2 regions of the Clostridium sp. JNZ X4-2 genome follow, and region 1 is predicted to be linked to the other one. Evidence: a T-box and tRNA genes for the amino acid it is inferred to sense, from the RefSeq annotation. Region 1 holds a T-box; the other holds one or more tRNA genes.
What was found. The T-box of region 1 lies ahead of alaS (alanine--tRNA ligase). A T-box ahead of a tRNA ligase gene usually reads a tRNA of that ligase, here a tRNA-Ala.
Positions count from the first base shown of each region.

Region 2: it has a tRNA-Ala gene. The T-box ahead of alaS (alanine--tRNA ligase) is inferred to sense a tRNA for this amino acid. The anticodon was not compared.

Region 1 is NZ_CM142685.1:1,363,341-1,374,799, forward strand. Features, by position in the region: gene ACYUJ6_RS06585 (heavy metal translocating P-type ATPase) at 1-1,471, opposite strand, end outside; gene ACYUJ6_RS06590 (RrF2 family transcriptional regulator) at 1,735-2,181, shown strand; gene ACYUJ6_RS06595 (PRC-barrel domain-containing protein) at 2,272-2,766, shown strand; gene ACYUJ6_RS06600 (AI-2E family transporter) at 2,806-3,831, shown strand; T-box leader at 3,896-4,085, shown strand; gene alaS (alanine--tRNA ligase) at 4,177-6,816, shown strand; gene ACYUJ6_RS06610 (IreB family regulatory phosphoprotein) at 6,878-7,129, shown strand; gene ruvX (Holliday junction resolvase RuvX) at 7,192-7,605, shown strand; gene ACYUJ6_RS06620 (DUF1292 domain-containing protein) at 7,652-7,903, shown strand; gene ACYUJ6_RS06625 (Fur family transcriptional regulator) at 8,061-8,525, shown strand; gene ACYUJ6_RS06630 (ribonuclease J) at 8,696-10,363, shown strand; gene ACYUJ6_RS06635 (YlbF family regulator) at 10,392-10,760, shown strand; gene typA (translational GTPase TypA) at 10,925-11,459, shown strand, end outside.
Region 2 is NZ_CM142685.1:79,518-90,976, reverse strand. Features, by position in the region: gene ACYUJ6_RS00540 (ATP-dependent Clp protease ATP-binding subunit) at 1-1,420, opposite strand, end outside; gene ACYUJ6_RS00535 (protein arginine kinase) at 1,440-2,477, opposite strand; gene ACYUJ6_RS00530 (UvrB/UvrC motif-containing protein) at 2,486-3,034, opposite strand; gene ACYUJ6_RS00525 (CtsR family transcriptional regulator) at 3,096-3,578, opposite strand; gene ACYUJ6_RS00520 (histidine phosphatase family protein) at 3,750-4,382, opposite strand; gene ACYUJ6_RS00515 (hypothetical protein) at 4,474-4,713, opposite strand; gene fusA (elongation factor G) at 4,832-6,922, opposite strand; tRNA gene ACYUJ6_RS00505 (tRNA-Asn) at 7,112-7,186, opposite strand; tRNA gene ACYUJ6_RS00500 (tRNA-Ala) at 7,244-7,319, opposite strand; tRNA gene ACYUJ6_RS00495 (tRNA-Ile) at 7,323-7,399, opposite strand; rRNA gene rrf (5S ribosomal RNA) at 7,407-7,523, opposite strand; gene ACYUJ6_RS00485 (MetQ/NlpA family ABC transporter substrate-binding protein) at 7,686-8,525, opposite strand; gene ACYUJ6_RS00480 (methionine ABC transporter permease) at 8,549-9,202, opposite strand; gene ACYUJ6_RS00475 (methionine ABC transporter ATP-binding protein) at 9,203-10,231, opposite strand; gene ACYUJ6_RS00470 (amidohydrolase) at 10,308-11,453, opposite strand.

The DNA of each region.
Region 1 (11,459 bases):
GCTGGGAAGCAAATATGTCAGTGATATTTATTGCTTTTCCAATAGAATGGGCAACTGCTGGATTATCACCTGTCAGCATGACCATACGTGATAATCCAGCTTTCCTTAACTCTGATATTGTGTTCTTGGTTTCGCTGCGGAGAGCGTCTGCAATGGATATAATCCCAATGATTTTTCCATCTAAAGCAACGGGTAAAACGGTTTTGCCGCATTTTTGGGTTTCCTCCATGAGATTTAGGGCTTCTGGAGAATTATTTATGAGTTCTTGTCCAATAATTTTTATGCCGATTAAGATTTCATGACCGTCAACAGCTGCTGCAACACCTTTCCCCGCCTGCATTGCAAATGACTCAGGATCTTTTGCAATAATACCCTGGCTTTCACTATATAGTAGAACTGCTTTTGCCAGGGGGTGTTCGGAAAATTTTTCCGCACTGGCAATTAGTTTTAAAAAATATGCCTTGTCTATATTTTTATCTAATATGCTGATATTTTCAACCTGAAGTTTACCATAGGTTAGGGTTCCTGTTTTGTCCATTACAAGGGTATCGATTTTTGCAGCTGCTTCTACTGCGGAACCGGATTTTATCAGTATTCCCTTTTTTGTGGCATTTCCAATTGCAGCCATCATGGCCGTAGGAGTAGCAAGTATCAGTGAACAAGGGCAGAAAACAACCAGTGCTGTAACTGCTCTGTAAATATTTTTTGTGAGAAGCCATATTATAAGGGAACAACCCAGGGCAACAGGCACAAGAATACGGGCCCATTTATCCGCAATGCCAACAATGGGTGCTTTGTTTTCTTCGGCATTTCTGACCAATCGAATCATTTTTTTAAGGGAAGAATCATCACCAAGGTTGGTGGCTTCAATTTTGATAACGCCCTGTTGATTTATGGTTCCCTGATAAACCTGGTCTCCAATCATCCGGTCAACGGGAATGGATTCACCGGTCATAATGGATTGGTCAATTGAAGTGGTTCCACTGAGAATTTTTCCATCCACTGGAATAGCTTCACCGGGACGAATTAAAAGAATATCACCTGTTTTAACTTCTGAGGCCAATATTTCTCTGTCACCATCTGCAGTTTGGAGACAGGCTTTTTCAGGGGTGAGTTTTATAAGTGCCTGTAAGCTTTTATGGGATTTTTCTGCTGTAACATCTTCTAATACTGTTCCCAGCTGCATGATGAAAGCAACTTCTCCAGCGGCAAAATATTGTTCTATGATAATTGCTGCAATTAGTGCAATTGCCACTAATACGTCAGCAGTAACATCAAATTCTGTTATTAATCCCTTAACAGCTCCGAAAACAATGGGAATACCGCTTATAACAATAGCTATCCAAGCTGCATCAAAGGGAAGTCCGGGAATCCATCTAAAAAAGCTTCCCAATAGGAATACACCCGATAGTATGGTTAAAGATAATGTACGAAATTCCTCTTCTTCTCGAAATTTATTAATGATATTCATAATGGAACACTGCCTTTCTATATTATAATAAATATGCCATATGCCCCCACCTGGCATATATTTATATTAAAAAAAATTAGCTTATTTGTCAACTTTATTAAATGGCAGTAAATTCGGTGGGAGGATTACATTCATGAAAATTCAAATATTGGTGTTATAAAGGTATTTATGTATCAAATTTATAGTTGACAATTTTACTCTGATTTGATAATATAAAAGCTATAATAGTGAAACGATCTAAAGTATAGATGGGAAGTGATTAATTGAAGCTGTCCACAAAAGGAAGATATGGTGTAAAAGCTATGGTGGATTTAGCTATCCATTACAGCCATGAGCCTTCATCTATAAAAAGTATATCGGAAAGACAAAACATATCAGAATATTATTTGGAACAGTTATTTTCCAGCTTGAGGAAATCCAATTTAATTAAGAGCATAAGGGGAGCGCAGGGGGGATATATTTTAAACAGGGAACCTAAGGATATAACTATAGCAGATATAATGGAAGTATTGGAGGGCCCTATAGAAATTTCAGATTGTATAGATGAAAATAATGAAAGTCCCTGCAGCAAGGTGGATTGTTGTGCTACCAGACTTTTATGGAGTAAGATAAAAGACAGTATGGATCAAGTTATGAAATTTACTACTCTACAGGATATGGTAGATGATTACAATAAAATGATGCAAATCAAGGTTAAAAGAGATAAATAAATAGTTTTTTAAAATATAACTTGTCAGAGTTATATTTTTTTTATTTTTTGGATAAAATAAAAATATTATTTTCAAATTAAAGGTGATATTTTGTATAGGACAATGGATTTTATATTTAAAGATGTTATAGATATTTCTGGAAATTCACTGGGATTTATAAGTGATATAATATTGAATTTCAACAATAAAAAAATAGAGGGATTCGTAATAACTCCCAATAATATATTTAAAAAGGCATTAAATGTTCATATAAATGATGTGGTAAATTTTACATCTGTAATAATAGCCACTGCAGTGAAAAGAGGTGAGTATCTTCAATTTGAACATATAAAAAATATGAATGTAGTGGATAAAAAAGCTGATCTCATTGGTGTAGTTGAGGATATGTTATTTGATAAAAAAGAGTTTTCAATAAAAGCTTTTATATTGTCTACTGGATTTATAAATAATTTTATAAGCGGCAAGAAAATATTGCTTGTAGATGATTTGATACTGGGAGATAAAAATTTACTCTACAGAGGGAAAAAACAAAATTTTAAGTTCTTTAATTCAGCTCATAAACTATTAAAAAAAGAGGAATGTTAAGGCTTTTAAATTTGACTAAAATTATGGAAGATGATATCTATGAATATTCATAAAAAAAGCAATATCAGATACTTGACAGTGATAGTAATCACTGCCGCAGTCATTGTATTTATCATAATGAGCTCCCTGCTGAGAGAAATAATATATTTGGTTTTTATATCTTTTTTAATAGCATATACACTAAAACCAATATATAATTCAATTCTAAACAAGGGAATAAACAAAAGGATAAGCGCCTTTTTTTTGATAAGTTTACTGATACTGCTAGTAATAAGTACATTTGCAATCCTCATACCATCTCTATTTAAGGAGAGTTTGAGTTTAAAGGCTGCTGCAGGCAGCATACAAAGCATGGTGGATAATTTTTATATGAAATTAAAGCCGGTTCAAGATAATAGGACCATTTATGCACTGACTGTAAATTTAAACAATAAAATTGACAGTGAAATTATGAATATATGTGCCAAAATATTTGATTCACTGATGTATATAGGACAAAACTTTTTATCCATAATAGTCATACCCATAATAACCTATTATCTACTGGCAGATGGAGAATGTATAAACGGAAAAATACTTTCTGTATTTCCAATGAGCAGTAGAAATATAATTGAAAAAGTATGCTGCCATGCAGATAAAATATTGGGCAGGTATATAATGAGCCAGCTGATTTTAAGTGCCCTGGTAGGTATAGCTACACTTTTTATCTTAATAGTTTTAAAAGTGGATTTTCCCATAATATTATCTGTTTTAAATGCATTCTTTAATATAATCCCATATTTCGGACCTATATTCGGTGCCCTGCCGGCTATATTTATAGCTATTGTAAAATCCCCTAGAGCGGCACTGTGGACTGCAATATGGCTTTATATATTGCAGCAGGTAGAGGGCAATATACTGTCTCCAAAGGTTACAGGTGATAGTATTAGTATGCATCCTCTGGTAATAATACTTCTTTTGATAATTGGGGGAAAAGCAGCAGGTTTTATTGGAATGATACTGGCAGTGCCCATGGGAGTTATAATTAAAATATTGTATGAAGACTTAAATTATTATTTATTTTGATTTACCTGGAGATAAATATTGACATAGGTGTGCATTTAACTTATAATTTGTATATTAATTGAATGATAAAGTGATGAATGGAAGGAGTAAATATTTTCTCATATATAAAGAGAGGAAGTGGAAGGTGCAAACTTCTTGTGAGATATGTTGAAGCTGTCTGTGAACTTGTATTATACTATTTAAGAGATACGGATTTTATTTTAAATATCTGTATAATTAGGGTGGTACCGCGAAAAAAATCTTTCGTCCCTTGTGGGAGTGAAGGGTTTTTATTTATTTAAGCAAAAGTTAAATCTATGATGACTGATATGCGAATGATTTAAACGATATAAAGGAGAGATGTATATGGAAAAATTAGGGCTAAACCAAATTAGAGAGCTGTATTTGAGTTTTTTTGAAAGTAAAGGGCATTTGAGACTGCATAGTTTTTCTTTGGTTCCAAAAAATGATAAGAGTTTACTTTTGATAAATGCTGGAATGGCACCTCTTAAGCCATATTTTACAGGACTTAAGATTCCGCCTCGAAGCAGAGTGACTACCTGTCAGAAGTGCATAAGGACAGGAGATATCGAGAATGTGGGGAAAACCTCAAGGCATGGTACTTTTTTTGAAATGCTTGGAAATTTTTCTTTTGGAGACTATTTTAAAAAGGAAGCAATTCCCTGGGCATGGGAATTTACCACTCAAGTTTTGAAACTGCCAAAGGATAAATTGTATGTTACAATATATTTAGATGATGATGAGGCCTATGATATATGGGTAAAGGATACGGATATAGATAGTTCAAGAATTTTTAGACTGGGAAAGGAAGATAATTTTTGGGAACATGGGGTAGGTCCCTGCGGGCCTTGTTCTGAAATTCACTATGATAAAGGAGAAGGTAAAATAGACACAGTAGAAGAATTTATAAAAGCAGGGGATAATGATAGAATATTGGAGTTTTGGAATCTGGTTTTTACTCAATTTGACAGGGATGAACAGGGGAATTATAACAGACTGCCAAAACCTAATATAGATACGGGTATGGGGCTTGAAAGAATGGCTGTTATAATGCAGGGCAAGGAAAACATATTTGAAGTTGATACTATAAAGGCCATATTAAAAGAAGTAAGTAATATGTCCTGCAGTCCTTATGGCAAGGATAAAAATAGCGATGTATCCATTAGGATAATAACGGATCACATAAGAAGTATTATATTTATGATAAGTGATGGAATACTTCCATCTAATGAAGGACGTGGATATGTACTGAGAAGGCTCTTGAGAAGGGCAGCAAAACACGGAAAATCTCTTGGAATAAAAGGAGCTTTCTTATATAAAATTTCTAAGGCAGTTATAGATAATTCCTGTGAAAGTTATCCCGAATTGAGAGAAAGGGAAGACTACATAAAAAAGATCATAAAAATTGAAGAGGAAAGATTTGCTGTAACAATAGATAGTGGAATTCAGATTTTGAATGAATTTATAACCCAGTTAAAGAGGGATAATAGTTCCATATTACAAGGAGATAAGGTATTTAAACTGTATGATACCTATGGATTTCCCGTGGAGCTTACTGAAGAGATATTAGAAGAAAAAAATATGACCGCGGATCTGGAGGGCTTCAATAAGAATATGAAAAATCAAAGAAATATGGCAAGAGCTGCCAGAGTGGAGACAAATTATATGGGTGCAGAAGATACTCCGTTAAATAAAATTCCTCTGGAAGTGAATACTATATTTGAAGGTTATGATAGGTTAAAATCAAATTCCAGGGTTAAGCTCATGTTGAAGGATGAAGAATTTGTTTCCATTTTAGGCCAAGGGGAAGAGGGAGTTATTGTAGTTGAAAATACACCTTTTTATGCTGAAATGGGCGGTCAGGTAGGAGACAGCGGAACTGTATATAATGAAAATTTCAGAGGTGAAGTTTCAGACTGCAAGAATAATGTGGCAGGTAAAATACTTCATTTTATAAAGGTAATTTCAGGTACCTTAAGTCTGGGTGATGATGTGGTTTTAAGTGTAGATGAAAATAGAAGAAACAGTATAAAGAAAAATCATACTGCAACTCATATCTTAGATGAAACACTGCGAAGAGTTCTGGGGGAACATGTACATCAAGCTGGTTCCTATGTAGATGAATACAGACTGAGATTTGATTTTAATTATTTCGAACCTTTAAACCGTGAAAGGCTGGAGGAAATTGAAGATATAGTGAATAAAAATATAATGGCGGTTCAATCCGTAAAAACTGAAGTGATGTCTTTGGAAAAAGCCAGGGAAAGCGGTGCAATAGCACTTTTTGACAGCAAATATAAAGATAAGGTAAGAGTGGTATCTATAGGAGATTTCAGCAAAGAACTTTGTGGGGGAACACATGTAAACAACTCTGGTGAAATAGGATTGTTTAAAATAATTTCTGAAACCGGCATAGCTTCTGGCATAAGAAGAATAGAAGCTGTTACAGGGGAAAGTGCAATGAAATACTTAAATTCAAAAAATGATATGTTAAAAGAAATATCAAGTAAATTGAAATGCTCTGAAAAGGAAGTAATTCATAAACTGGATTTGCAATTTAATGAATTAAAGGCATCTGAAAGAGAAATTCAGCAGTTAAAATTGAAATTAGCAGGAAATGCAGAAACTGATATTTTAAATGGAGTGAAAGTGGTTGGAGGCACAAGCCTTTTTACAGGCGTACTAAAAGAAGCTGATGCCAATGCCCTTAGAGAATTGGGGGATAAAATAAGAAGTAAATATAAAAATTGTCTGGTGGTATTGGGAAGCAGTGTAAATGGAAGAGTCCAACTTGTAGCCATGGCAACTAAGGAAGCAGTAAAAAATGGTATTCATTGTGGGAAAATCATAAGGGAAATTGCATCCATAACTGGAGGAAGTGGAGGTGGAAGACCGGATATGGCTCAGGCTGGAGGAAAGTTACCTGAAAAATTAGGAGAGGCCATAGAAAAATGCAGTATGATTATGGAAAAAAAAGTTAGATAGTATACATTTTATGAAATATGTTTTATAATAGACTTATTAGAACGTTAGCGGGGTGATATATATGAGCAACGACAATACTATTCAGTTTGACATTTCTGAAAGCAAGAAAGCACTGACAAAAGAAATATTAACTGAAGTTTATGATTCGCTAATTAAAAAAGGGTATAATCCGGTAAATCAGTTGGTGGGATACTTGATTTCAGGTGATCCAACTTATATAACAAATTACAATGGAGCAAGGTCATTGGTTAGAAAACTTGAGAGAGATGAAATACTTGAGGAAGTCTTGAAAGCCTATTTAGGCATAAAATAAAAATGTCCTTTTAGGGCATTTTTATTTTAAATATGAGCATAATAATTGAGGAGAGTGAAAATGTGAGAATACTGGGACTGGATATAGGCGATAGGACTATAGGTGTTGCACTAAGTGATCCATTGGGATTTACAGCACAGGGAATTACCACTATAAGGAGAAGAAACGAGGAAAAGGATATTGATGAGCTGAAAGCTGTCTGCAAAAAGTATAATGTAGAACTGATTGTTTCCGGGCTTCCTAAAAATATGAACGGAACACTGGGACCCCAGAGTGAAAAGGTAATAAAATTTTGTAAAACCATAGAAGAATTTATAAAGCTGCCCCTAAAGATGTGGGACGAAAGGTTAACCACTGTTGCAGCCAATAGGGCTATGCTGGAAGGAGACTTATCCAGGGCAAAGAGAAAAAAGATAGTGGATAAAATGGCAGCTACATATATTTTACAGGGGTATTTAGACAGTATTTCAAAATAATTGCTTTTGTAAAGCGGATTTTTAATTTAAGAGGAGTAAAACTTATATGGAAAATAATATTCAAAATTTAGTGCTGGAAGATGAAGATGGGAAAAAAGTTCAATTTGAGGTTGTTACTAAATTGGATATAGAAGACAGGGAATATGTTATTGCAATGCCTGAAGAATGTAAAGAATCAGAGGAAGCCATAGTACTTAAAATAATAGAAGATGAAAATGGAGAAGAAATTTTTGCAACGGTGGAAGATGAAGATGAATTTAATGAGGTTTCAGAAGTATATGAAACTTTATTTCAATAACTGTCCCATTAATATTAAAATTAGGAGCTTCATAAAGTGAAACTTTTAATTTTAATATTAATTGATTTTCAATTGACAATAGTTTTATACTATATTAGACTTATAATATAGAAGTTCTGGAGATATTTTAAATTTAAGTTGAAATGGGGGTATAGTGATGTCAAAGCTTTCCTCTTCAGAAATAGAGAGATTAAAAAATAGCTTAAAGGAAAAGGGGTATAAACTTACACCCCAGAGAAGAGCTGTAGTTGATATTATAATAAGAAATGAGGGTCAGCACTTGACAACGGAAGAGATATATGATCAAGTTAGAGGTGAATGCCCTGAAATTGGCTTAGCTACGGTTTATAGAACAGTACAGCTTCTGGATGATATAGGAGTCATATGCAAATTGGATTTAGATGACGGGTGTAACAGATATGAAATAATACACAAGGAGGAAAACCACCAGCATCATCATTTGATATGCACTAAATGTTCAAAGATAATAGAGGTAACGGATGATCTTTTGGAGCCTTTGGAAAGAAAAATAGAAAAAAAATATGATTTTAAAATTTTAAATCACAGTTTAAAATTTTATGGAATATGCAGCGACTGTAAAAAGTCAGGCAAATATAAATAATAACTGCAATTTGTAATTTGTATATCTATGGAGAACTATTTAGCAGAAAATGTGGGTTCGGTGTATTTTGAAATTTAATATTCATACTGCTTTATGAATTGTTTATTCGTAAGTTACGTATTACTAGTTGTGAAAATAACAAAATAAATTGAATAAGGAGGAAAGATTTTTTGCGAAAGGAAAAAGATAAAGTAAAAATTATTCCATTAGGTGGACTAAGCGAGATAGGAAAGAATATTACAGTGATAGAATATAAAGATGAGATAATAGTGATTGATTGTGGCTTGAAATTCCCAGATGAAGAAATGCTGGGGATTGACATAGTCATACCTGATATCACCTATCTTAAAAAGAATGTAGATAAGGTAAAGGGTATATTTTTAACTCATGGTCATGAAGATCACATAGGAGCATTACCCTATGTGTTAAGGGAGATTAATGTACCGGTATATGGCACTAAATTGACGTTGGGTATTGTTGAATCCAAATTAAAGGAACATAATTTGAATGACGTAGTGGATTTAAAATGCGTAAAGGCAAAAGATGTGATTAAATTAGATAATATGTCCGTGGAATTTATAAGAACCAGCCACAGTATAGCTGATTCCATGGCCATTGCAGTTTTTACCCCTGTGGGGATCATACTGCATACCGGAGATTTTAAAGTGGATTACACTCCTATTGATGGCAGTGTGATTGACTTAGCCAGATTTGCAGAACTTGGTAAAAGAGGAGTAACTGTCATGCTGGCAGATAGTACCAATGTAGAGAGACCTGGATATACTATGTCCGAGAGGACTGTAGGACAGACCTTTCAAAAGTTTTTTGCTGTGGCAAAAAGCAGGATAATAGTTGCAACTTTTGCATCGAATATTCACAGAATACAACAGGTGATTACAGCCGCTGAGAAATATGACAGAAAGGTGGCAATTTCCGGAAGAAGTATGGAAAATATAATGGAAGTAGCCATGAATTTGGGATATATAGACATTAAGAAAAACACACTTATCAATATAGACAATATAAATAAATACCCTGGGAATAAAATAGCTATAATAACTACAGGGAGTCAGGGAGAACCAATGTCGGCACTTTCCAGAATGGCAGCTTCCGAGCATAAAAAGGTAAATATTATTCCAGGAGATACAATAATAATTTCAGCAAACCCTATACCTGGAAATGAAAAATTAGTTTCCGGAGTGATAAATCAATTATTTAAAAAGGGAGCGGAGGTAATATATGAAGCATTGGCAGATGTTCATGTATCCGGACATGCATGTCAGGAAGAATTAAAACTGATGCACACTCTTGTGAAACCTAAGTTTTTTATGCCAGTACACGGAGAATACAGGCATTTAAAGCAGCATGCGGACTTGGCAATGAATCTTGGGCTAAATCCCAATAATGTGGTTATAGCAGACAATGGTGATGTTATAGAGGTTTCCAGAGATTCCATAAGAAAAACTGGAACGGTGGTATCCGGTCAGGTTTTTGTAGATGGACTTGGAGTTGGAGATGTGGGGAATATAGTTTTAAGGGACAGAAGACATCTTTCTCAAGATGGGATACTTACAGTTGTAATTACAATTGAAAAGGAAACGGGTACTGTTATTGCGGGACCTGATATAATATCCAGAGGTTTTGTTTATGTTCGGGAATCAGAGGATTTGATGGAAGAAGCAAGAGAACTTGTACGTGGTGCTTTGAAGAATTGCCAGGAAAAACATATTACAGAATGGTCAAGTATAAAATCCAATGTAAAAGAAGTACTTAGATCATTTCTCTATGAAAAGACAAAGAGAAAACCTATGATATTGCCAATAATTATGGAAATATAATATTGTATTAAATGGGAGAATATTCACAATGAGCATATATGATAAAGCAAGGGAACTTGCAGAAGAACTTAAGAAAACTGATGAGGTGCTGACACTTCAAAAATCCAGTAAAAAAATAGAGGACAATGAGGATTATAAAACAATGCTGGGTGATTTTAGAAAAATTCAGATGGAAGCATATTCAGAACAGGTTCAAAATGGAAGAGTTTCAGATGAGGTTATGAAAAAATTCAAAAGCATGGGAGCTGTAATTTCAGCTAACACCTATGTAAATGAGTATATACAGGCAGAACAAAAATTTAGTATCATGTGGCAGGATATACTGAAGATATTAAATGATGCCATAGGAATAGATTTTTCATTTGAAGAAGATAAAAATAAAGGTAGTATACAGTGAAAACCGTTAACTGATGCTTTATAAAGTTGACTTTTTAATGTTATGATATTAAAATAAATGTGGCAGCTCTAAGATTGGATACAAAAAAGGTATCCAATTTTTTTGAGCGTTTATCGTGTATTTTAATATATTCGATAGGTTAAGTATAAATTGGAGGAGTAAGAATGAATTTATTTACAAGAAATGATATAAGAAATGTGGCAATAATCGCCCATGTAGATCATGGCAAAACTACATTAGTAGATGCACTATTAAGACAGAGCAATATATTTAGGGCAAATGAAAAAGTTGAAGAAAGAGTTATGGATTCAAATGCAATTGAAAAAGAGAGAGGAATTACCATACTTTCAAAGAATACTTCAGTGACCCACAAGGGAATTAAGATCAATATTGTAGATACGCCGGGCCATGCGGATTTTGGCGGAGAGGTAGAGCGTGTACTTGAAATGGTAGATAGTGTTCTATTGGTGGTAGATGCAGCTGAAGGACCAATGCCGCAGACAAAATTTGTTTTAAAAAAGGCATTGGAGTTAAAACTAAAACCAATAGTTGTAATAAATAAAATAGATAAACCAGATGCAAGACCATCTGAAGTTTTAGACGAGGTATTTGATCTGTTTGTAGAATTAGGAGCTAGTGATGAACAGTTGGATTTCAGTGTAGTATACTGTTCGGCAAAGGCAGGATTCGCCAAAAAAG
Region 2 (11,459 bases), 1.3 Mb from region 1:
CCACTATAAGGGTAGATACCTCTTTTTTAGTTTTCCAATTGGTTTTCAATCCTTCTAATTTATCCTTTAATTCCTTTTCCTCATCTCTTAATTTAGCTGCTTTTTCAAAATCCTGAACTCTAATAGAATCTTCTTTTTCTTTAGTTGTCTTTTCAAGTTCCCCCTCCAAATTTTTTAAATCCGGTGGAGCAATTAAATTTTGTATTCTCACTTTAGCAGCTGCTTCATCAATTAAATCTATAGCTTTATCCGGTAAATATCTATCTGTAATATATCTATCTGATAAATTTACTGCGGCATTAATAGCTTCATCTATTATCTTTACTCTATGATGAGCCTCATACTTATCTCTTAAACCTTTCAATATTAAAACAGCCTCTTCTTTATTAGGTTCCCCTACTAGTATAGGCTGGAATCTTCTCTCAAGGGCAGCATCCTTTTCAATATACTTCCTATACTCATCTATTGTTGTAGCTCCAATACATTGTATTTCTCCTCTAGCCAAAGCTGGCTTTAATATATTGGAAGCATCTATAGCTCCCTCTGCTGCTCCTGCCCCTATTATAGTATGGACTTCGTCTATAAACAATATTACATTGCCTGACTTTTTTATTTCTTCCATAACCTTTTTAAGTCTTTCCTCAAATTCTCCTCTATATTTTGAACCTGCTATCATTGAAGAAAGATCCAGTGTAACTACTCTTTTTCCCTTTAAAAGTTCTGGAATATTGGCTGAAACTATCTTTTCTGCCAATCCCTCTGCTATAGCAGTCTTTCCAACTCCCGGATCACCTATTAAACAAGGATTGTTTTTAGTTCTTCTGCTTAATATCTCCAATACCCTTTGAGTCTCTTTCTCCCTGCCTATAACAGGATCTAACTTTCCTTCTCTTGCCATATCCGTTAGATCCCTTCCAAACTGATCCAAAGTTGGAGTAGGCTCTCCATTTTCTTTTTTGATTCCATTTGAATTTGAGGATTGTTCTCCTGAAAGTGCATCTACAAGTTCTTTTCTCAGCTTATTGAAATCAGCTCCTAAATTATTCAGGATAGTAAAGGCCACCCCCTCTGATTCTCTAATTAAAGCAAGTAAAATATGCTCCGGACTAATATAATTATGATTTAAATTTCTAGCCTCAAACAGACTTAATTCCAAGAGTCTTTTTGTTCTAGGCGTAAGCGGTATTTCCTTATTATATAAATCTATTTCCCCTCTGCCTTCATATTCCTCTATGAAACTTCTTACCGCTTCAATAGTGATATTCATATTATTCAAAAGATTTTTAGCTATTCCATCTTCTTTTAATATTCCCAAAAGTACATGTTCCGTTCCCACATACCCATGCTGAAGTGCCTGTGCCTCTTCTTGTGCATAAATCAATACTTTTTGTGCCCTTTCTGTAAACCTTCCAAACATCATAATCATTTCACCTTCCTTTTTATTGAACTGTATTTACAGCTAAATTTTCTCTAACAAGTTTTGCTCTATCAAAGTCTTTTTCACTACTTGATAAATCCTTACCATACTTTTTCTGTATTGCAGCTGATTGTGTATTTACTAGAAGATTATTCAATGTCACTTTATTTACATCTTTAACTATTCCCATCTCAACTCCTAATCTTACATCAGATAAGAGTTTGAGGCATTCATTTGAATTTAAAAGCACAGCTGATCTCAATATACCAAGTGCCCTGTAAATTCTATCCTCTAATTCATTTTTATATTTTTTCATAAGATTTTCCCTGCAAATTTTTTCTTCATTCATAACCTGAATAACTATGGCCTTTAAATTGCTTAATATCTCTTCTTCATTACGTCCCAAAGTCACCTGATTAGAAATCTGATATATATTCCCTACGGGTTTAGAACCCTCGCCGTACAATCCCCTGACAGTCATTCCAACTTGAGCTAGAGCATTTAACAGTCCATTCATTTGATTGTTTAAGGAAAGTGCGGGCAGATGCATCATAACAGATGCTCTCAATCCTGTACCTATATTGGTAGGACATGCTGTTAAATATCCCAGCTTCTCATCAAATGCATATTCAAGATTTTCCTCCAGAAAATCATCTATTTTATCACTTAAATCATATACTTCTTCTAAATTTAGCCCTGATGTTATGCACTGGATTCTTACATGATCTTCCTCATTTATCATAATGCTTACGGTTTCCTTATTGTTAAGAATAAAAGCCGTTTTATCACTGTTGTCTATTAAATTTTTACTTATAAGATGTTTTTCCAAATAAAGCTGCCTTTCATTGTTATTCTTTTCCCATAAATAATTAGTCCTAAATCCCTGTTCAGTATTTGAAGAAGCATAAAATGCATTTTCTACACGTTTAATTACTTCTCTACTTTTTTCTACACTTAATTTGTGAGGGAAAGGAATTTTAGCCAGATTTCTTGCCAACCTCATTCTACTGCTTATAACTAAATCTTCGTCATTATTACAAGCAGTCATCCAATTGTCCATAGCCATAGCTAACCCTCCTTTTTGTCATCTTTATTTTGTTCAGTCTGTACATTAATCTGCTTTATCATATCCCTTATCGTCGCTGCCTTTTCATATTGTTCTAATGATACTGCTTTTTGAAGATCTGCTTTTAATTTCAAAAGTTTTTTCTTTTCAATTATATCCTCACCAGCTCGTTTTGGTATTTTCCCTGTATGATCCAAATTTGCCTGAACCCTTTTAATTATCGGTCCTAAAATACTGCTGAAGCTCTTATAGCATTCACTGCATCCTAAAAGACCAGTTTTCTTAAATTCGCTATAGGAAGTTCCACAATTTTTACAGGATATATCAAAACTCTTATATTGCTCATCATTGGCATTTATCATATAATCCATAATCCCACTCAATATATTCTGAAAACTAAATGGAGATACGAAATCTATCTGGGGTACAAAATTAAGTTCTCCTTTCTCCATAGCACATTTTTCACATAAATTAATATCCTGCTTAGAACCATTTATTATTTTTGTTATATGAACTGTAGCTTCATTTTTCTTACATATATCACAAAGCACATTATCACTCCCATACACATGTTTTAGTCACTTATAATATATTCCCTATTATATCATAAATTTATCTATTAATAACAAATTTAGGTGCATTAAACACAATCACCATAACAGCTTTTAATATATCTGCCCTCAACTTATTTTTATTTTCAAGTGAAACATTTAATACTCTATCATTTACCACAGTCTTCAATATCATATCTTCTCTTTCTGTTATTACTTCTTCCTCAAATAGTCCCTCTATAAGCTGTACAGCAGAATTATAAGTTATACTGTCTCCTATTTTTTCAACTATAGTTTTGAGTAAATTTCTATTGCAGTTAAATTCCATCTTTCTTATAATTATACATCCGCCGCCTCCCCTTTTACTCTCTATATAATAGCCTTTATCAGCAGTAAACCTAGTAGTTAAAACATAGTTTATCTGAGAAGGAGCACAGCTAAAATGGTTGGCTAAATCATTTCTTCCAATCTGAAGTTGAGTTTCATCACTGTTATTAAACATATCTTTTATAAATTCTTCTATTATATCTGATAATCTTGCCACTTCATCACCTTCTTGACTTTGACTTTCTTTGACCTTTATTTAATAATATTATTAACTTCATTTTTAATCAACTCTTGTATTCATCCACATTAAGTATTTTACAGTTAAATACTTAATATACCTAACATTTTATCCATTTTTCTAAAATATACTCTAATTTTATTTCTTTAATCATACTGTTTCTATTTTTTCTACATCTCCTAAATGTGATGAATCCCCGTATAATATAACAGTAGCTTGTCCATTTTGTATATCCACTTCACTTAGACTTGCCTGATGAACATGGGGTGTATCCCAAAATTTCTCTAAAGGCCTATCCTCAAAGTATGACATTATAATCTTTAAAGTTATAGTGTGAGTTACAAATAATACATTCTTGCCTTCATATTTGTTTATAACCTCTTTTATTAAAGGTATTATCCGTGCTCTTACCTGCTCAAACCTTTCACCATTATCCGGCTCATAAACTTTGGGGTTAGTCCAAAAATTATGAAGCTGCTTTGAATTTTTCTCTTCAATTTCTTTTTGATTAAAGCCCTCCCATTTTCCCAAGTCTATTTCCATAAGCCTATCATCTTTTATTATTGGTATATTTCTTTGGCCTGCTAATATCTTTGAAGTTTTTACTGTTCTACCTAATGGGCTGGAATATATTACACTAAAATCTATATTTTCCAGCCTTTTTTTTAACAGATTGGCTTGTTGAATTCCTCTTTCAGTGAGCGGTGAATCCTTCCTGCCCTGCATTCTCATTTCAGTATTCCATAACGTTTCTCCATGCCTTGTTATATATAATTTAATCATACATTTCTCCCCTTATTAAAAAGTTGAATATACATTTACAATATGGTCCTTATAATTTTTTATTATAACATATAAACAATACTTTTTTAATCTAATCCATATTTTTAAACGCCTTGATACAATATTTATTTCCAGCATAAGCTTTATTTAAACTGATAATGAATCTTTTATTTTTCAACATGCTGCATATGATTTCCTCATTTTTATTTTCATCATCATTTATTTCTATAGTTAAATTATCATTTTCTCCTATTATGGACATATAATCATATATGCTGCTGTAATCCTCCAAATCAATCTTTCCTTTTATATTCATTTTGTATTCAGACATAAATTATCTCCTCAAATAAATAATTATTTATGAAATTATTATTTATTTTAACCACTAGAAATATACATAAATTAAAGAAGCCGCCTCCAAATTTTATCTTGGGGCAGCTTCTTTAATTTTATTCTTCTTTAATCTTCACTTTATTCTTATTTTCTATTATCTTATTGACCTCAGAACTTGGTACTTCCTCATATCTCTCAAACCTCATTGTAAAATCTCCTCTAGCCTGAGTCATAGATCTTAAATCCGTAGCATATTTAAACATTTCAGCTTGAGGTATTTCAGCTATTATTACCTGTTTTTCCTCAGAACTCTCCATTCCCAGTACTCTTCCTCTTTTTTTATTGATATCACCGATTATATCTCCCATATAATATTCAGGCACGAATATTTCTATATGTTCAATTGGTTCTAATAATATAGGTTCTGCTTCTAAAAGTCCCTTCTTATATGCTAAGGAGGCAGCTACCTTAAATGCCATTTCTGAAGAATCTACAGGATGATAGGAACCATCATGCAGGGTGGCCTTTAATCTTATTACGGGATAACCAGCCAGAACTCCATGATTAATGCACTCCCTCAATCCCTTTTCCACTGCCGGTATATATTGTCTTGGCACTACTCCCCCCACTACTTTATCTACAAATTCCAAGTCATCTTCTCCGTCACTTCTTGGTTCAAATTTAATTTTTACATCACCATATTGACCATGTCCACCTGATTGTTTTTTATGTTTTCCCTGAACGTCTGAAGTTTTCTTTACAGTTTCTCTATAAGGTACCTTGGGCTCTTGCAGAATAACTTCTACACCAAATTTAGATTTTAATTTACATGATATTACATCAATATGTGTTTCGCCTAAACCCCATATTATTGCTTCCGCATTTTCTATGTCTCTTGATATCTTAAAAGTAGGATCTTCTTCTATTAACTTATTTAATCCACTTAATATTTTATCTTCATCATTTTTAGATTTAGGTAAAACTGCCATTGAAATTACCGGCTGGGGAAAATTAATATCTTCAAATATTATAGAAGATTGAGGATAACATAAAGTATCTCCCGTATTTGTAAATTGTAGTTTAGCTACAGCACCTAGATCCCCTGCTGTTATTTCAGAGGTAGGAATCTGCTGCTTGCCCTTTAAAAAGTACATGACACCTATTTTCTCATTTTTATTCTTTTTAACATTATATACTGTCATATCAGATTTTAACTTTCCTGTTATAACTCTGAATAAGGATAATTTTCCTACAAAAGGATCTGCTATAGTTTTAAAAACAAAAGCCGAAAAAGGTTCTCTTTCATTTATTCTCACACTAAGTTCAGAATCATCCTCTATATTTTTGGCATTAACCAACTCTAAATTTTCAGGTGAAGGAAAACATTCAATTATATCTTCAATTAAGGTTTCTATCCCTATTCCAGTTAAAGCAGAACCACACATTACAGGCACCACCTCACCTTTTGAACATCCATTTATTAGTCCCGTATATATATCCTCATCACTTAAAGTACCTTCGTTGAAGTATTTGTCTAAAAGTTCTTCGTCTGTTTCTGCTACAGCTTCCATAATCATGTTTTTACATTCATCTACTTTTTCTAAAATATCTTGTGGTATATCTGCCTCTATCATGGATTTACTTTTGTTGTCAAATATTCTAGCTTTTCTTGATATTACATTTACAACGCCTCTAAAACCGTTTTCTTTACCTATTGGATATTGAACAGGTACCACAGATATACCAAACTTTTCTTTTAACTCCTCCAGTACTTTGCCAAAATCGGAGTTTTCCCTATCCAATTTATTTACGTAAAAAGCTCTGGGAAGATTATCTCTATTCACATAATTCCAGGACTTCTCAGTTCCTACCTGAATCCCAGATACACCTGACACAACAATCATAGCTATATCAATGGCTCTTAATCCTTCCATAGTTTCTCCTATAAAATCAAAATATCCCGGCATATCAACTAAATTTATCTTTACATCATTATGCTCACACGAAGCTACTGATGCAGATAAAGATATTTTTCTCTTTTTTTCTTCAGTGTCATAATCGCTGACAGTATTTCCATCTTCAATTTTCCCAAATCTATCTATAGCCTTTGTATAGTAAAGTATTGCTTCTGTTAATGTAGTCTTTCCGGATCCACTATGACCAATGATCCCCACATTTCTTAAATGCTTTGTTGAATATTTTTTCATAAGCAATTCCTCCTCTTACTTTGCGCTTAATTATATATTCTACTTATAAATTAAAATCCCTTCTAAAATCAAGTAAATTTTCGCAATAATTTGATTATACTTAATATACTACACATAACAATAGACAAAAAAATAAACTAAAAGTCAGCACGACTTTTAGTTCTCTTCTAAACTATCTATATAATTAAATGGCTCCGTGGAGAGGGCTCGAACCTCCAACCCTTCGGTTAACAGCCGAATGCTCAACCATTGAGCTACCACGGAATAATTCACACAAAACATAAATTTCTATAAAAAACGAGTAACAAATTGTTACTCATTTGGTGGAGATAAAGAGATTCGAACTCTTGACCCTCTGCGTGCAAGGCAGATGCTCTCCCAGCTGAGCTATACCCCCGTATGGTGGACCTTCAGGGACTCGAACCCCGGACCAACCGGTTATGAGCCGGTTGCTCTAACCAACTGAGCTAAAGATCCATATATTACCTGGCGATGACCTGCTCTTCCACAGGGCCTCCCCTGCAGTACCATGGGCACTGTGAAGCTTAACCTTCCTGTTCGAAATGGTAAGGGGTGTTGCCTTCACGTTATTACCACCAGATATTTTTTCATTTGCACTACAGTTTAATATTATACTGTGTTTTTGATTGATTGTCAATACCTTTTTAAAATAATTTTTTCTTATTGGAATAGCCAATTAGAAAAGAAGTTTTATAAACCTTCTTTTCTAATTGGTATAATATAATACTAGGAAACTTTATATTTATTTGAGATCACCTGGCAAGACCCAATATCCTTTAGAATTATTTGCCTTTAAATAGTTTTTAAATTCCTGTGATTTATAAGCTTTTACTATATCCTGTGCCCATTTTGCATTTTTATTCTTGCCATCTACTGCAACAGTTATATAAAGATCATCTACAAGCGTCTCAGAGAGAAGTGCCTTAGTTGCATCTATCTTTGCCATATACACAATAGCTCCTGGAAGCACTGCATAATCTGCTTCATTAAGAGAACGTGGTATTTGTGAAGAATCCATTTCAACTATTTTAAGATTATATTTATTTTCTGCTATATCCTTTTGAGTTGCAAGAGTTTTTACTACCCCCTCTTTTATCTTAATCCATCCAGCTTTTTCAAGTAGTGAATAAGCTCTTGCCGCATTTGATGGATCTTTAGGAATAAATATTGTATCTCCTTGTTTGACCTCATTTATTGATGCATGTTTATTAGAAAAAATTCCTGCCCTTACTGTGGGAATTTTTACTATGGACACAAGGTCTGCCTTCTTTTCCTTGTTATATGCCTTAACATAAGCATTGTGCTGTGCAACATTAAAATCCAGACTTCCTTCTGTCAATGCCACTTCTGATTGAAGAAGATCCGAGAAATTCACTAGTGTGACTTTATAACCTTCTTTTTCAAGAATCGGTTTTACACCTGCATTAAAAAGATCATTGTAAGGCCCTGGAGAAACCCCTAGTTTTATCTCTTTCTTTGTACTGGAATCCGCACCATTCTTTGATCCGCATCCCGCCAAGCCTACTGCCGATATAAATACAATCAGTAATGCTATAGTAGGTTTTAGTATTTTTTTCATCATTATATTTTCCCCCTTAAAATTTTTTAATGTCTTCTAACTTTTCTAGAAAGCGTATTGCCTATTGTTTGTATAAGTTGAACAAATACTATAAGCAGGATTACTGTAATAATCATTACTTCAGTATCAAATCTCTCATATCCATAGGATATCGCTACATCTCCTATTCCTCCCCCACCTATAGTTCCTGCCATTGCAGTAGCTCCTACAAGCCCTATTGTTGCAGTAGTAAGTGACAGAACAAGTGAACCCATAGCCTCTGGAAGTAAAAAATACCATATTATCTGAAAAGATGTTGCTCCCATTGCTTCTGCAGCTTCTATAGTTCCACTATCCACTTCTAGAAGTGAGTTTTCTACAAGCCTGGAAATATACGGAATAATAAAAACGGTAAGAGGTACCAATGCAGCACTTGTGCCTATAGATGATCCAACTATAAGTTTAGTAAAAGGTACTATTGCAACCATCAAAATTATAAAAGGCAGAGAACGAAATATATTTACAATAGGATTCAAAATATTGTAGAGATATTTGTTCTCTAATATTCCTCCAGGCCTTGTTGTCACCATTAATATTCCTAAAACGGTTCCTAAGACAGACCCTATCAACAGAGGTATGAAAATCATATATAAGGTCTGCAGTATTGCTGTGTAAATCTGAGACATATCTATGGTCTGCATTTATACCACCTCCTCTACAAAAATATTCTGTTTTTTAATATAATCACTGATTTTTTTAACTAAATCACAATCACTTTCAAATTCTATTATCATATTTACCATAGGTGTATCCTGAAGCTCTGTTACACTTGCATTTAGGATATTTATTTCAATATCAAATTTTTTTGTTATTATGGATATCATTGGTATCAATGCAGAATTCCCTATAAATTTCAGTCTTAAAAGTCTTCTGCTTTTTACATCTTGCTTATTATTCTCAATAAGCTTTAATATGCTTATGGGAATATCATCATTAGTTACACTATAAACAAAATCTTTTGTAACTTTTTCCCTTGGATTTCCAAATACATCTATTACACTTCCCTTTTCAATTATCTTACCTTTTTCCATTACAGCCACTTTATTGCAAATTTTTTGTATTACATTCATCTGATGAGTTATTAATAAAATTGTAATATCATATTCTCGATTTATCTTTTTTAAAAGTTCAAGTATTGATTCAGTTGTTTGTGGATCCAAAGCCGATGTAGCTTCATCACATAAAAGTATATGAGGATTTGTTGCAAGTGCTCTTGCAATACCCACTCTCTGCTTTTGTCCACCTGATAGTTCATCAGGATAACTTTTTGATTTGTTTTCCAGTCCTACAAAGTTAAGAAGCTCTTCTACCCTTTTTAATATTTTATTTTTAGGTGTATGATCAAGCACTAATGGAATCGCCACATTATCAAATACAGTCTTAGAATTCAAAAGATTGAAGTGTTGAAATATCATGCCTATTTGCTTTCTAATATTTATAAGCTGCTTTTTATTGAGTTTTCCAATATCCTTTCCATTAACTATTACAGTTCCAGAAGTGGGCCTTTCAAGAAAATTAACCATTCTTAAAAGTGTACTTTTTCCTGCTCCACTAAATCCTATAACTCCATATATATCTCCTTTGTCCACATTTATATTTATCCCTTTCAGGGCTTGAATTTTTGTCCCATTTTGATCAAATGTTTTGTATACATCTTTTAAATCAATCACTTAAGGAATCCTCCTTACTACTTATTTTTCATTTTAAAAAACCAGTGCTAGCAATAGCATCCATGAGATAAGGTACTTAACCTTTTTTTATTACAATCAGTGCTTGCTCCGCAAGGTTCCTAAAATATTCTGAGCTTTTTAGGAGGGCGGACTCATCTGCTCTAAATTTGGGACTATGAAGAGACTCTCCTATCCCTACCCCTATATCTACAAAAGCACCCGGCAACTTTTTCTGATAATAGGCAAAATCTTCTCCCCCAAGTTTAGGAGGTATAATTTTCACTTTATAACCAGTATCCTTGGCAACCCTAATTGCCACTTCTGTCCACGCTTTATCGTTATTAGTTGCCGGAGGTCCTTCATACCATCTGAAGTCAGCCCTGGCACCATAAGACTTGGCAATATTTTGTGCAAGTGTTTTTATATTCCTTGGTATCAAACTCCTATCTTCTTCATTAAGTGTTCTCACTGTACCCTCAATATAAGCCTTCTCAGGTATTACATTCCATGTATGTCCGCTTTCTATGTGAGTTACGCTCACTATTGCAGGATCAAAAGGATGAATATTTCTACTTACAATTGTCTGTAATGCCATTACTATATTTGAAATAACAACTATAGGATCTATACCTAAATCAGGATGTGCTGCATGTGTGCCTGCACCTGTAACTTCAACCTCAAATCTATCAACAGCAGCTGTCAGGGCACCTACATTTGTTCCAAGTGTCCCTACATCCAAATCCGGAGCGGTGTGTAAGCCAAATATTGCCTGAACGTTTTCCAGAGCCTTAGTTTTAATAATTTCCTCCGCACCATGGCTAGATTCTTCAGCAGGCTGAAATAGAATTTTAACAGTTCCCTGAAGATTCTTTTCATCTCTTTTTAATAGATATGCAGCTCCAAGTATAGTTGTCATATGAAAGTCGTGACCACAGGCATGCATCTTACCCTGATTTTTAGATTTATATGACAAATTTGTTTCTTCAGTAACAGGTAAAGCATCTATATCCGTTCTTATTGCAACTATAGGCCCCTCTTTTTTTCCTTTAATTTCAGCTACAATACCTGTTTTTAGTGGTAAATCAAGTATATCTATATTGGCTGCTTTAAGAAGCTCAGCCAATTTATCTGTGGTATTATATTCTTCATAAGATAATTCTGGTGTCTGATGAAAGTATTCAAATATTTGTTTCAATTTCTTCTCAAATTCTTTTTGTGACATAATAGC